Regions from separate parts of the Halobacillus shinanisalinarum genome, predicted to be linked through region 2. Evidence: riboswitches for the same ligand, from Rfam matches in the RefSeq annotation. Region 2 holds a riboswitch; the other holds the start of a gene.
The links. A riboswitch is a leader RNA that binds a small molecule or an ion and turns the genes downstream of it on or off. The one in region 2 is predicted to bind FMN.
Positions count from the first base shown of each region.

Region 1: another riboswitch for FMN. It lies ahead of MUO14_RS04410 (ECF transporter S component); the one in region 2 lies ahead of ribD (bifunctional diaminohydroxyphosphoribosylaminopyrimidine deaminase/5-amino-6-(5-phosphoribosylamino)uracil reductase RibD).

Region 1 covers NZ_CP095074.1:827,237-835,078, reverse strand. The annotation lists gene MUO14_RS04440 (glucose-6-phosphate isomerase) at 1-616, shown strand, start outside; gene MUO14_RS04435 (YugN-like family protein) at 716-1,138, shown strand; gene MUO14_RS04430 (potassium channel family protein) at 1,115-2,113, opposite strand; gene MUO14_RS04425 (thioredoxin family protein) at 2,205-2,759, opposite strand; gene MUO14_RS04420 (M20/M25/M40 family metallo-hydrolase) at 2,912-3,955, shown strand; partial or broken gene MUO14_RS04415 (FMN-binding glutamate synthase family protein) at 4,088-5,683, shown strand; FMN riboswitch at 5,827-5,976, shown strand; gene MUO14_RS04410 (ECF transporter S component) at 6,136-6,732, shown strand; gene MUO14_RS04405 (TraR/DksA family transcriptional regulator) at 7,235-7,606, opposite strand; gene MUO14_RS04400 (hotdog fold thioesterase) at 7,640-7,842, opposite strand, start outside.
Region 2 covers NZ_CP095074.1:1,813,735-1,821,576, forward strand. The annotation lists gene ribH (6,7-dimethyl-8-ribityllumazine synthase) at 1-164, opposite strand, end outside; gene MUO14_RS09035 (bifunctional 3,4-dihydroxy-2-butanone-4-phosphate synthase/GTP cyclohydrolase II) at 356-1,549, opposite strand; gene ribE (riboflavin synthase) at 1,566-2,213, opposite strand; gene ribD (bifunctional diaminohydroxyphosphoribosylaminopyrimidine deaminase/5-amino-6-(5-phosphoribosylamino)uracil reductase RibD) at 2,216-3,289, opposite strand; FMN riboswitch at 3,458-3,608, opposite strand; gene MUO14_RS09050 (amidohydrolase family protein) at 4,072-4,563, opposite strand; gene MUO14_RS09055 (hypothetical protein) at 5,367-5,594, opposite strand; gene MUO14_RS09060 (sugar transferase) at 5,971-6,651, opposite strand; gene MUO14_RS09065 (Rossmann-fold NAD(P)-binding domain-containing protein) at 6,581-7,591, opposite strand; gene MUO14_RS09070 (glycosyltransferase family 4 protein) at 7,696-7,842, opposite strand, start outside.

The sequences.
Region 1 (7,842 bases), 990 kb from region 2:
CCTTTCAGAAAATCCTGCCTATCAATATGCAGCAGTAAGGAATGCATTGTATAGTAAGGGAAAAACGATTGAAATGATGATTAATTATGAACCCTCACTTCAGTATTTGTCGGAGTGGTGGAAGCAACTGTTTGGGGAGAGTGAAGGGAAGGATCACAAAGGAATTTTTCCAAGTTCCGCAAATTTCTCAACAGATCTACATTCTTTAGGTCAGTATGTTCAGGATGGTCGTCGTGATCTATTTGAAACAATTTTACATGTAGAGGAACCTACGTCTGATTACACGATTGAAGAGGATGAGCAAAATTTAGATGGACTTAACTACTTAGCGGGAAAAACAGTCGATGAAGTAAACGAGAAGGCCTATCAAGGCACAATGCTTGCTCACACAGACGGCCAAGTTCCCAACTTAATCGTTCACATACCTAAGCGTGACGCATTTACATTTGGTTACCTTGCCTATTTCTTTGAAAAAGCGTGTGCAATCAGTGGCTATATTCTTGGAGTAAACCCATTTGATCAGCCAGGAGTAGAAGCCTACAAGAAAAATATGTTCGCCTTGCTAGGTAAACCAGGGTTTGAACAACAAAAACAAGACCTAGAAAAGCGCCTGTAATAATGGAATTACTTTAATTACCACCTCAGGTCATCCAGAAAATGGATGACCTGAGGTGGTTTTATTTGGGTAGGATAAGCTTAAAAGGAGTGAATGTTTGTGATTAGTTTATCTTCTCAACTTACAGATGAATTATTTGATTTGCATGAGCTTGAGCAGAATCTTCGCCCAATTGGCTTTAACTTTTCGGACAATTGGGATTATGAGCATGGTTATTTTGATTATAAGCTCGGTGATGAAAATGGATATCTATTTCTGAGAATTCCATTTTCTGTCGTCGAAGGGACATTGGATTCACCTTCAAACCCTGCCACAGTGAAAATGAACGAGCCATATTTACTTGCCCATGTTTATCAAGACGGAATCGATGATCATGTACGAGAAGGAAACTTTCGTGCATCAATTGATCAATTTCAGACACCTAAAGATAAGGATGCAAATTTTCCAGAAGAACATATTCAGGCAGGTCAAGAAATACTTCAACAAGCCGAACAGGCTCTACTCTCTAAAGGGAGTAAATAGAACTAAATAATCATCTTCCGTTAGTGTTGTATGAGTGTCAATATTAAAAGAAATTGTGTCGCCCGTTTTGACTCCTATCACTTGAGAGCCTTGAGCTAAATAATGTTCCAGGACTTTAATCATCGAGACACCAGCTAAGGAAGAAGAGACTTTTTCTTCATGAAACTGACGAGCCGTAAGTAAATTCAGGAATAACTGGAAGGGTTGCAGAGGGTCTTTTCGATAAAGCTCATGATAGAATAAACTGCTCATAAAATCATTGGAGCGAATCACCGTATTGGCCCCTGCTCTTTCAGCATTGATTTTTTGGCGCTCTGTCAATACTTCGGCGATAATAAATAAATTGGGATGGTGGCCTTTTAAAGCCACAAGCTGATGAATGACAGCTTGATCAGATTGTTGTTCCTTCTTGGAGGGATTCGCCGTGACAACAGCCATTCTAGCCCCGCATACATTGGCTTTATCGAGGATTTCCTCGCTGGTCGGATCCCCTTTTACAAAATGAACATTTGATAACTTTTCATAAAGTTGATTCATTGTCTCATCTATTAAAACAATTTTATCTTCAATATCATCTTTTCTCATCATATCTATTAGTTGCCGTGTTCGCTCATTCCAGCCTAATAAAACGATGTGCGAATTTCCTTTAAAGCGGACTTTTCCTTTTGATAGATCCTTTTCATGTTTCACGGTAGCAGAGGATAATGTAACCATATAAAATGTAATAAGTCCACCGCCCGTTAAAATTAACATGATGGCTATGATCCTGCCTCCTACGCTTAACGGAACGTAATCACCGTAGCCGACAGTAGCTCCTGTTACAAAAGCCCACCATACCCCATCGAAGAATGTCGGAAAGTTTTTCGGTTCGATGAGATGGATCGCCATGCCAAAGAATAGCATAGTTACTAAAGCGATAGATAACAATCGTATGAGCACGGGAAGCTGAAAATAGAACCGAATCCATTGCTGCATGGCCAAAAATCCCCTTTTTATATTTAGTATGGCTTTAAGAATAAGGATTCAAACATAAAAAAAGCATGCCTGGTTAGGCACGCTTTAACGACTATTGTGCTAAAGTTTTTTTCAGGTCCTGATATACAAATGAATGGAAATCTCCATTATCACGATAAGCCTTTGTAACAAATTGAAATAATTCCTGTTGCTTTTCCTGAAAATCAGCTGCGTCTTTAGGAGGCAGATTGGCCATTGCATTGTCGATAAATTCCTGCAACTCCGGTGCCCTGGGTCCCCAATTCAACCACTCCTTTCCCTGGTCGTCAATGATTATAATCTTTGGGATCGAGCGTGCGGACCCATTGGTTAAGTATTGATCCATTAGTCCAAGGTTTTCATCACGATGTAGAAAATGGGTGGCGATACCGCCTGCTTCAGCCAAACGTAAAAATACCGGTAGATTCAACATTGCATCCCCACACCAATCTTCCGTAATGGCGATAGCGCGCAAGTTTTTATTTTGTAATTGTGTAAAAAATGGCTCGTCTTCTGATGGGACTGTGAAGTGTTCATATATTCGAACAAAGCCCTCCTGATGTTGTTCCATAGAATCAACATATTCCTGGGCGGTTATACCTTTGTTAAACCATTCGTTCAAGTTCATTGCATTCCTCTCCTTTTCTACACATACACGTTCATTTTCCCGAACCTTCTTAGAAGTATGCACATTTTTATAAAAAGACTGGACAGTGGTATAATTTTACACAGATACTAGTTAAATTAAATAGGAGGAATCGTACCGTGGACAAAAACCGAATGGATTTTTTATTAGAGTTATTACAAACCCCATCACCCTCAAGTATGGAAATGCAAATACAGAAGCGATGGATGAAGGAAATGGAGTCATATGTAGATGAAATACGAACAGACCACGCCGGAAACCTGATTGCCGTATTGAATCCTGAAGCGGAATGTAAAATACTGCTTGCCGGACACTGTGATGAAATAGCTCTCGTGATCAATCGGATAGATGAGCAAGGTTATCTTCATTTTGACAAAATGGGCGGAATAAATCCAAAAGCCGCGGTTGGCATGAAAGTGACTGTTCTCGGTAATCACAAAACTCTTACAGGTGTGATTGGGGTCAATGCCCAGCATCATGGTGGTTTAAAGGATGATTTTGGTTTAGAAGATCTATTTATTGATTGTGGGGTCAAGTCAAAGGAAGATATAGAAAATCTTGTTCAAATCGGTGATTTGGCCGTTTATAAACGTAATCCGGAAGTACTTATGGATCAATATATTTCTGGAAGAGGTCTTGATAACCGAACAGGTCAATTTATTGTTGGCGAGGTCTTACGAAAACTGTCTCAAAAGGATCTTAAAGTAGGCGTCTATGGTGCCAGCACGGTCAATGAAGAAACAAATATGGGTGGTGCTTATTTCGCAGCAGCCGGAATTGAGCCTAAGATGGCGATTGCTTGTGACGTCACCTTTTCAACAGACTATCCAGGAGTAAATAAAAATAAATATGGTGATATCCGTTTAGGTGGAGGACCTGTCCTTGCTAAAGGGGCGCCGATTAATCGTAAAATTAATCAGCTACTTGAGAAAAGTGCCCAAACGTTAAATATGGATCTCCAGTATGAACTTACTCCTAGAATGACAGGGACAGATGCTGACCGTATGCGCGTGACGGGGCGAGGGGTGCCAGTGAGCCTCGTCTCCCTGCCATTACGTTATATGCATTCACCAGTTGAGACAGTCAGTATAAAAGATATAGAGGAAGAGATTGACTTATTAGTTGAGATGATTACAAACATGACAGGAAATGAAAGCTTAAACCCTTTAGACGAGTAATGAAAAAAGAGCTTTGGCTGAGGCTAGAGCTCTTTTTTATGTGTAATGTTTTCTAGTAAAAACGATTGAAAGGAAAGGAATAGTGGTATTGATAATAAGAAAGCAAGATTTTTTCACATGGAGGGCGAGAGCATGCAGCTGGCTGATTTATTACTAACTTCATTTGCAGCGTTTTTTTTATTCATTATTATTGTGCTATCATTCTTAATTCTAATGATGAGACTCAAGGATCAGAAGCAGCAAGGGCATTCTATTTTAAGAAATTACCCGATTTTTGGGAAGATAAGATATGTCACTGAAAAAATGGGCCCTGACCTTCGACAGTATTTATTTAACGATGATAATGAAGGGAAACCATTTACACGTAACCAAATGGAAGGGACATATATCTCGGCTAAGTATAACAAAAGAATGATTGGATTTGGCTCGGAACGTGACTTTGACTCCCCGGGTTATTACTTAAAAAATGCTTTGTATCCGACACAAAGAGAAGAGATGCTCGTGGATAATAATCATAAAGTACGTACGAAAGTCTACCAAGTAGATAATGAAAGTCTATTTCAACGGAAAGAACATAGAAAGTACCTCGACGCGGACCCTTTTTATTTGGCAGATGAAGAAGCTGTCATCATTGGCGAGCATACTTGTAAGCAGCCATTCAGAGTAAAAGGGTTGATTGGCCAATCAGCTATGAGCTATGGTTCCCTTGGTGAAAAAGCGATAACTGCCCTTTCCACAGGTCTTGGGTTAGCAGGCGGTACATGGATGAATACGGGCGAAGGCGGACTATCCCAGCACCATTTAAAAGGCGGAGTTGATGTGATTTATCAAATTGGACCAGGGCTTTTTGGTGTGCGAACAAAAGACGGTGAATTTTCATGGGAAGAATTCAAACGAAAAAGTGAAATTGAAGAGGTAAAAGCCTTTGAACTGAAGTTGGCCCAAGGTGCTAAAACTAGAGGGGGTCATGTGGACGGTGCCAAAGTAACCCCTGAAATAGCCGAAATTCGAAATGTAGAACCATGGCAGTCGATTGATAGCCCGAATCGGTTTTATCAATTTGATAACAACGAAGAAATGTTCAATTTTATGGGGGAACTTCGTGAAGTGAGCGGTAAACCAGTCGGGATGAAAATGGTTGTCGGAAACATAGAGCAGTTAGAAGAGATGGTTTCACATATGTCAAACAGTGATGGAGGACCAGACTTTATTACCGTAGATGGTGGTGAGTGAGGCACAGGGGCTTCCTATCAGGAACTTGCTGACGCGACGGGGCTGCCTATTAAGTCAGCATTGCCGATCGTCGATGATATGTTGAAGAAGTATAATGTACGCGATCGAGTGAAAATTTTTGCTTCAGGTCAGCTGATCTCGCCTGACAAAATAGCGACGGCTCTTGCCATGGGGGCTGATCTGGTTAATGTTGCAAGAGGGATGATGTTTTCTGTGGGCTGTATCCAGGCAGAAATCTGTCACACAAATAATTGTCCTGTAGGGGTCGCGACGACGAATCCGAATCTTCAAAAGGCGTTAATTGTAGAGGAAAAGTCGTACCGGACATGTAATTATTTATTATCTTTAAGGGATGGATTATATAATTTATCGGCAGCTGTAGGAATTGATTCACCGACCAAATTTGAGAGGAGCCATATTGTATACCGTGATGAGTACGGGCGTCTTCACTCACTTGATGAAATTCTTCCTTCTGCAGAAGTGGTTAAATCTTAAGGATTTAATAGGAGAGTGGGCATGACGAAGAAAAGAGAAACGCTTTATTCGCCTTTTTTCGGAAAAACTGTCCAAAGTCCAATTGAAAACAGTTGCGCTTCCATCAGGAATTATATAAAATAATAGTACAATATCATATCGATTCAAATCTTCGGGGCAGGGTGTAATTCCCGACCGACGGTAAGGAGTGCAGTAAGTATTCTAAGTCCGTGACCCGCGAGGTGTAAAGCCGAGCGGTGGACCTGGTGCGAGTCCGGGACCGACAGTGATAGTCTGGATGGGAGAAGATATAGAGCGAACAGGCAGTTATACTGTCTCAAGTTTCCTATAGACAAAACTACCTAACCCTAATGCCCTTATAGCTTAGGGTTCTTTTATATGGTTGCTTGGCATTCGCTCACCTTCATCTGGGATTCTGAATCGATGCAAAAAGATGAAGGAGGGGATCGATGATGAATCCTTATACAGGTCAATCATCAAAGTTAATCAAGTTAATTATTTTGGCTCTATTTGGAAGTATTTCAATGGTACTGATGCTGCTTAATTTTCCGTTGCCAATGCTTCCTCAATATTTGAAAATTGACTTTAGTGAAATTCCTGCTTTAATTGCTGCTATATTGTTCACGCCTGTTGCAGGAATCATAGTAGAAGGGTTGAAAAACACATTATATCTAATCTACACAGGGGCAGCTGATCCCGTCGGAGTCGTGGCAAACTTCACTGCCGGGGTCCTATTCATCTTGCCCGTGGCAATGTTGTACCATAGATTTAAAAATACAAAAAGCCTGGTTTCAGGGTTAATTACTGGTTCTATTGTAATGGCTGTAGGCATGAGCGTGCTCAACTATTTCCTCGTTTTACCGGCCTATAGCTGGTTTATGGGATGGGAGACAATGTCTGCACAAGTAAAATGGGTTACGATTGTAGCGGCCATCCTGCCATTTAATGCGCTTAAAGGGATTATTGTCGGCGCGCTTTTTGTCCCTTTGTTTATTAAATTAAAACCATGGATCGAACAGAAGAGAATGAATACTTCATCCGCTGCATAATTAGTAGTACCAAAGAAGCTGGCATGTTGCCAGCTTCTTTTTTCTTTTGCCTGTTTTCTAAGAGATTGTTGTTTTTGACACAAAATTATAAACGGCTTCATAACATATGGTTTTGGACATACCCTACGCTTTCTGTGGGCTTGCACTGAGCCTCTTCGATCGCAAAGAATGCTCACTGTGGGGTCTCATCGTCTTCGCTTTCCCGCAGGAGCCTTCGTGTATTTCCTTCGCTGGTATGGCGGTTGATTGAAGCGTAGGGGTCGACTCCTGCGGGAAAAGCAACAGCTGAAGATCCCGCAGGAAGCGGCTTTTGCTTGTGATGAAACAGGGTGAAATTGTTTTAAAGGAACCTATCGCTCATTTGCTAACAGTTGTGTGTATAGGGATCTCTCTTTATGATGACTATTCTTGTATGGCCACTTGTTTTGAAGAGTAAATACACAGCAAAAAATCAAATCCAACCGTAATAACAATAAAAGAGAGCGCGATATTAGCGCTCTCTTTACGGTTTGTCTTCTACTTCATCGACGCGCATTCTAGCTGTAGGCATGACTTTTAATCGTTCTATAGGAATTGGTTCTCCTGATTTCTCGCTTTTTCCATAGCTTCCATCTTTAATGCGATCAAGGGCATCGTTGATCTCTATTAACTTCTCTCGGGACTGCTCGTATAATGTATATTCCTTCTCTTTTTCGAATTGGGATGTCCCAAGGTCACCAGGATGGTCAGCTACACTGGATAGCTCCCCATCTTTCTCATTCGGGTACTCTTTATCTGCCTGCTCATTTTGGAATTTATTTAGTTCTTTTTCTGTTTCACCCTTCATTTCTTCGAGTTGCTTTTTAAATTCGCTCATTTGCTTTTCGCTCAACATTTCCTTCACTCCTATTGTAAATGTAACGTATGGTCAAGGTTTGCGTGGGACAACACCGACTGTGCACCTGGAAATCGAGATCAACTGGTTATCGCTATCCTCAATCCTTATCTCCCATACCATTGTGTTTTTGCCTAGATGGAGAGGTGTGGCTGTGCCGTAAACATAGCCAGAGCGTACGCTTTTCGTATGATTGGCGTTGATTTCAATGCCAAAGACTTGTTGTTGCGTTGGAT
Region 2 (7,842 bases):
GGGACCCATGCTGCTTCTACATCGTCAAGGTTTACACCATGACGTTTTAGTCCATCAAGCGCTCCATCATACAATCGACCTGTAATAAAATCATTAAACCTTCCTACTACGATTCCAATCTTTAATCCGCTTCCTACTAAATTTCCTTCCAATGTTTTTACCATCAAACCACTCCCTCTTTAATCCATTGATTTACTAACTACTATTTATTCTGGACCCTTTGTGTAAAGCTCAATCGCTAATCGTACTTAACGAGAGTAAACTGATTAGATACAAAGTCTGACGGCCGCACCTTCGCTTTTATTTGTTGTCCAGTTCCGAGGGGCAGACCTAAAACACCCTCGAACCCTTGCTTTTAATAATGAAACAAGTGTCCCATTTTTGATTGTTTTGTTTTTAAATAAACCTCATTTTCTCTCCTTGATTCCGTTTGAATCGGAACACGCTCGACGACTTCTAAGCCGTAGCCGCCAAGGCCGGAGATTTTTTTCGGGTTATTTGTTAACAGTTTTAGTTGAGAAATGCCGAGCTCTCTTAAAATTTGTGCGCCTACACCGTAATCACGCAGATCAGGACCAAACCCAAGCTTTTCATTGGCTTCAACGGTATCAAGGCCTTCCTCTTGCAGTTTGTAAGCATATAGTTTATTTAATAGCCCGATTCCTCTACCTTCTTGACGCATATAAAGCAGGACCCCACTGCCGTTTTCTGAAATTTGTCTAAGAGCATTATGAAGCTGTGGACCACAATCGCATCGATAGGACCCAAACACATCACCTGTTAAACATTCGGAATGCACTCGAACGAGCGTGGGTTCTTCTGGATCAATGTCTCCTTTTATTAGAGCGATATGGTCTTTATGATCGATGTCATTCGTGTAAGCAACAGCTCGAAAATCGCCGTACTCTGTGGGCAGCTGAACCTCAACTTCACGTTTAACATGGTCTTCCACTCGGTAACGATATTGAATTAAGTCAGCAATCGTAATCATTGGAATATTAAATTCATCCGCCATTTTTCGAAGATCAGGCACTCTTGCCATCGTCCCATCTTCTTTGATGATTTCGCAAATTACTCCAGCAGGTCTAGAGCCAGAAAGAACCGCTAAGTCAACAGCTGCTTCTGTATGACCTGCCCGGCGAAGCACCCCGCCTTCTTTTGCGACCAACGGAAAAATATGCCCCGGTTTTTGGAAATCATTCGCTCCAGTCAACGGGTTAAGCATTTCTCGGATCGTCAAAGCACGCTCATCTGCGGAAATGCCTGTGGTCGTATCCTTATGATCAATACTTACTGTAAACGCCGTCTTATTAGGGTCTGTGCTATTGTCCACCATTGGATTTAATTCAAGCTGATCCGCTAATTTTTCGGTCACTGGGGCACAAACAAGCCCTTTTCCATGAGTAATCATAAAGTTAATCATCTCAGGTGTCGCATGTTCGGCAAGACCAACCAGATCCCCTTCATTCTCCCGGTTCTCATCATCACAGACGATGACCATTTTCCCCTGCTTTAATTCTGTAATTGCCTGTTCTATTGAATCAAACATCGTCCCACCCTCTTCCTTATGCAAATCCATTTTCACTCAAAAAATCTTTTGTGAGCCTTGACTGAGTGCTTGCTTGATCCTTCCCTAAAAAGTGCGCGACGTACTTTCCAATCATATCGCACTCGATATTCACTACATCACCAGGTTCCTTATTGCCCAGCACAGTATGTTCCATCGTGTGCGGAATAAGTGAAATTGTTACCCGGTTCTCCTCTATCCCAAACACGGTTAAACTCGTTCCATCAACGGTAATCGACCCTTTATATACAAAATAATGAATAAGTTCTTTCGGCAATTCGATCTCATAGTAAACCGCATTTGATTCCCGCCGTTTGGCGACAATCTTACCGGTTCCATCAATGTGTCCTGAGACTAAATGACCGCCAAACCGTCCGCCAGCCGCCATGGCACGCTCAAGGTTCACCAGACTGCCCTGCTTTAGCTCATGCAAGTTTGTTGCACGAAATGTTTCAGGCATAACGTCAAATTCCACACTTTGGTCACTATAACTTGTGACAGTAAGACAAACGCCGTTAATCGAAATACTGTCACCCAATTGTACATCGGACAAAATTTCCTTCGCTCCAATACTTAACTCAAGCGCTTCTGTTTTGCTCTTGATACTTTTAATTGTGCCCATTTCCTCAACGATTCCCGTGAACATCTTCACTCCTCCTTTTTAACCGAAACGATTTTAATATCTTCACCAAGCTGCTCTGTCGAAATAAATTGAAAAGCGCCAACGTCTTTTAAACTACTTATTCCATCTCCAGCTACAGGCGTGAGCGCTTGTTTGCCGCCAATTAATTTCGGTGCGATGTACGTAATCGTTTCGTCCACTTTACCTGCTCGGACAAACGCGTCTGCCATCGTTCCGCCGCCTTCGATCAACAGCGATGTCAGTTTCCGTTCACCTAGGAAATTTAGAACAGCTTCCACTTCTACTCTTTTACTTTCCAATCGAATGATCTCCACATGCGGAAAACGTAGAAAGTCTTCGAGCTCATCATCATAAACACCTTTTCCGGTGAAAATCCAAGTTGGGGCCTCAGAATTTTGAATTAACCGAGAAGAGAGCGGAGTTCGCAAGTGGGTATCTAACACAATCCGAATAGGGTTCTTGCCCTCCCCTTCTATGCGAGTCGTTAGCTTAGGATTATCCATAAGAACTGTATTAATGCCCACTAAAATAGCAGTTGAACGATGTCTATAAGTATGACCATCCATCCTTGCCACCTCTCCAGTAATCCACTGGCTCTCCCCTGTGGAAGTAGCAATTTTACCATCCAAACTCATCGCTGATTTCAGCCGTACATATGGCTGCTTTGTTTTAATAAAATGGAAAAAGGCACGGTTCAGTTGATCGGCTTCCCTTTTCAGAACTTCCGACTTAACCTCAATTCCAGCCTGTTCCATCATTTGTATCCCCCGCCCGCTCACCTTAGGATTAGGGTCATGGGAAGCAATAATCACACGCTTAACCCTCGCATCAATGATCGCTTGTGCACATGGAGGCGTTTGTCCGAAATGGCTGCACGGCTCAAGCGTCACATATATTTCAGCTTCCTGAGCTTTTCTTCCTGCCATCCTCAAAGCATGAACTTCAGCATGTGGTTCGCCAGCCTTTACGTGAACACCGACACCAACCACTTGATTATCTTTCACAACAATTGCTGCGACAGAAGGATTGGGATTCGTCTGGCCTACTGTTTCCTTTGCCATTTGAACCGCCATCGCCATATACCTTTGATCACGTTCCACATCATTCACCTCACGTACACTTGGATTTATAATCTTTGAATAAAAATAGCCCTGAAGAAGTTATACTTCTTCAGGGCCTGTCAATTGAAAATTAGGTATAGCGAATAGAAGGTACAAGAACAGAATCTTCGCACCTCAATTACGCTTTCGCTCCTTCTCCCATCCAGACTTTCACTGTCGGCTTTGGAATATGCACCAAATCAGGAGGAAGAGTTGTTACACTTCTTCCCCGTCGCGGGCTTTGAACGAATTGTCCATCACCGCCGGCCGGGATTTTCACCCTGCCCCGAAGGATTGTTTATTCAGTTGTCTTATAATAAATATAAACGAAACCTGATCAAATCGCAATTAGTTAGCACTATTTATGATATGATTCGGTTCTTTCCGGATTAATTTTGATCGTTGTTGACGAGTTTGGTCAACAATTCGTCAACAACTAGAGAGACAATTTACACTCGATTTAGAAAATCGTTTTGATAATTTTCCATACCTTATATACGTCTTTATTTAAGTGATTTCAAGAAATCTTTCTTCAGCTTTTACGATCTTGAAAACCACCATGCATCATTGAAACTCATATCATGGCCTTTCAGGTAATGTATGTTGTTTATTCCATGGCAATTCTTGTCTTGAATCCATCTTTTGTCTCATCATCCATAAACTATAGTCTGCTGAAACCTTAATAAAGGATCTTAAAACCCAATTACAAAAAGAAATCAAGTCGTTACAGATCAACCTCCTCCAGAATGTGGTATTTTACATCAATTGTTCCTATCATAAACTATTTCTCCACCAATTATGGTCTTTATTATTTTAATATCTTTAATATCCACTGGTTGTGCCTTCCAAGGGTTTTTATCTACAATTATAAAATCCGCTATTTTATTCTCTTCAATTGAACCATTGAAATCTTCAGTTGAGTTTAATTGTGCTCCGTAGATTGTCATCGATTTTAATGCTTCTTCTACAGAAATCCTTTGTTCTTCACCTAAAATTTCTTCATCCTTCGTAATTCTGTTCACCGCTGTCCAGATAGAGAAAAAGGGTGAAATAGGTGTTATTGGACAATCAGAATGTAGTGTAAACAAAATATCATGATTAATTACACTAGCAAGGGGGTTTAAATTTTTTGCACTTTCTGGTCCAAGGAAGATATCCCTGTGAGGATCACCCCAGTAATACACATGGTTTATAAATAGTGATGTGGTGATATTATATTCACTCATTCTTTCTAGATCTTGTTCTCTGTGTATTTGGCAAGCGCCTTTATAATGCCATAAACACCTACGTGTATTCTATTTGACGCTTACAAATAAAAAAGCCAAAATAAGCAATAAAATACCCTATGTACCAACTCATAGTAAATCCTCCTAAAAATTAAAGAACATTCAATTTTTTATATTATCCTCAACAGATTATATCACAAATTGTCAGAAAATGATTAATTGTATAATTAATTTGAGATTGTTGTCTAATTATGTTGATTACATCTCGTTTATTATAAATCTGTCACATAAACAAACAAAGATAATATCAAAAAGAGGGCTCAACAATTGGGGGAAGGGGAATCAAACGCAGGTTCCTTAGATGTTATTTTAGGATTTTTAAAAAGTGCTTTATATATGGGGTAAATTACTTTAATTATGCTAATTGAAAAATTACTTGTTCCATGTAAATTTGAAGATGCTTTGGTACCTTTGGAAAAATAAGCTTTTATCTGCGGGCGGCTTTAACCACAGGGCAAATAAGTAACGAAACTTTCATGCATCAATAATTTAAGCTATTAGAATGTCAATACAAGACAATTTCATTATGATTTTTATTCTAGTATTCAACCGGACTGAGATAACCTTATGTCTCGTATTCGATGTGATTTTACCAGAGGACATAATCAAATAAGGCCGATTCGTTTTTAGCTTAAGTCCCGAATGGTTGTCCTCTATTTATTTGCCTTTAATATGTATCGGCTACGGCTTTATCATAAGGATAACCTTTTAAGCTAGAGAAAGATCTATTTCGAAGTTTTGTAGTCAATCACTTGTTTTTTATTTCCCTTCTACGGACTGTATGAAAGTTTCAATGAGTAGTTTGCATTTATTGAAGCGAAGGCTTGTTGAACCAGCTCTACAACCTTGTTTGGACCGGAACCCATAGCCGATAATTCTTCTATTATACAAGTCCACAATTGTACAGATAAAATGCCACTTTGAGAGCTTACCCGTATATAGGTCAAGCCACTGACAGCTACTATGGGATCCTTCTCCTTGGCGAATCGACGCTTCAACGTATTCGCCTGTTTGGACTCCTTACACATACTTTTTGGCTGGCTAACTAGCGATGCATTCCTTGGGTACAAGCCGACGACGTGAAACTTGCCCCCCTCTTTATGTAGTTCATATTTTATTTTTCGAGTTCTATAGTTCTTTCAACTTTCATGAAAACCTCTACATTCATAGAAGTAATCTCATCTTCGAGTATTTTATTTAGCTTCATAGTAATCACGTACATTCTGGAAGTTGTAGGACTGCTTTAAGCTATCATTTTCCATGTTCAACCTTTAAGTAGCTTCGTTAATTCCTTTTGTTTCGACGTAATGTTTAGTGAACTCGGTACCCCAAGACTTTGGCTCATCATGCCTCAGACAATTATTAATATGAAATTCAAACTGATCCTTTCCCCGCTACAACTTGAACCGCCGTTTTTAAAATTACCTTTAAATCCAACCACAGGTTAAAATTATTAACGTAATACAAATCACACCTAATTTTTTCACCATGATTCATATTACTTCTACCATTGGTCTGCGCCCACCCAGTAATACCAGGTTTAACAGTTAATCTCATTTTTTGTTCTGTACTATAGCACCTAGTAATCTCAATTATTTCTGGCCTGGGGCCAATTAAGCTCATCTCACCTTTTAACACATTGATGAACTGTGGCAATTCATCTAAGCTGTACTTTCTAATGAAGTGCCCCATCTTTGTTATATTGGGATTTGCTTCTGAAGCCGTTTTAAACACAAAGTTATCTGGAACGCCTGTAGTCCAATTGTATTTACTAGAACTCGATTTATCCTTAGACCTAGGCGTAGACCTAACCCTCATTGAGCGAAATTTATACATACTAAATGCATTATCGTACAAACCACTTCGTTTCTGTTTAAAAAAGACCGGACGTCCATCTTCACAAATAATTAGTAGTGCAATAACTACAAATATTGGAGAAAATATAATTAAAGCTATAGTACTTCCAATAATATCAACTATTCTTTTAATACTCTCCTGAAACGGCTTGTTTAATTTTGTGAATGGATCCTCTGTTTGTTTCAGTGAGTTCCTCATCTGATTTAACCCCTCCGCTACCGTCTGCTATGCCAATCACCTGATTTGGATGTTTTAAATTATCTACAATTACAGTTCCTTCAGTCGCAATATAACCTCCAGATACGACTGCAATATCTTTAATAAAAGTCTGCCCAAAAACTTCTTTGAAAAAAGTTTGAGTATACTCATGGGCCCATAATATTTGATAAGGAAAAGCTATTCTAGTGTCAAGCCTTGTAATATTAATGTTCATTAATAACAAACGTTGGATAAAGTCACTACTAAAATTATTTATTCCGCCATCAATGATAAATGTTTCCTTCCCAATTACAGGAAATAACAACTCATCCCTCGTAAATTGGCCTGATATAAATGATATAACTGCCTCCACTTTTTCACTAAGTTGAGTTTTTTCAAGGGATTGAATTCGAGGAGTATATTTAGGTAGAAATAGATTTAAAGCTTCAACAGCGGTATTTTCCTTTTCCCTCGATCTACCTACTATATATACATATGCCTGTCTCTCTGCTAGCCTCATGGCAATTTTGCTTGCTAAATTACCTGTTCCAATTACCACAACTTTTTTATTGTATAAATCATCATTTAAGAAATTTCGGATTAAAATATCACACGATTCTACAGTTGAATCATTAGGTTTCACTGTAACAAGCCGTGATTTTTTTATTATTTTTTTAGCTATTTTAAAAAGGTTAATATTCTGTTTTTGCTCGATATCAATATAAATGTAATCTACTTTTCCATCAAAAAAGGAAAGTGTTTCTTCCAATAAATTTTGGTTATTAACCATAAAACAGGACATAGCCATTTTTGAAATGGTTCGTCTTGGTAGGATCCTAAAGTCCAATGAATTTTTTGCAGTTGTGTTGATCATGATAGAGGTTTGCTCATATTTCTTTAAATAAAATAATTCTTGGCCAAGTATGCTTTTAATATCCAATATGCTTTACCCCCTTTGAACATAGCCTTTCCCACAAATTGTAAAAAAGAGCAGAGGTTAATTATTCTTTTAACTGATTAGAACTTCCCGTGCAAATGTACATTTCACAAATTTTTATTCGCCATTCTATTGTAAAGGTTTATCATCTCTCTCCAAATTAATTTCGAATCGTAATTATATAAAACCATTTCTCTCCCCTTAATACCCATTTCCATTCTTGAATTCTCATTTAACATAAGATAGTTTATTTT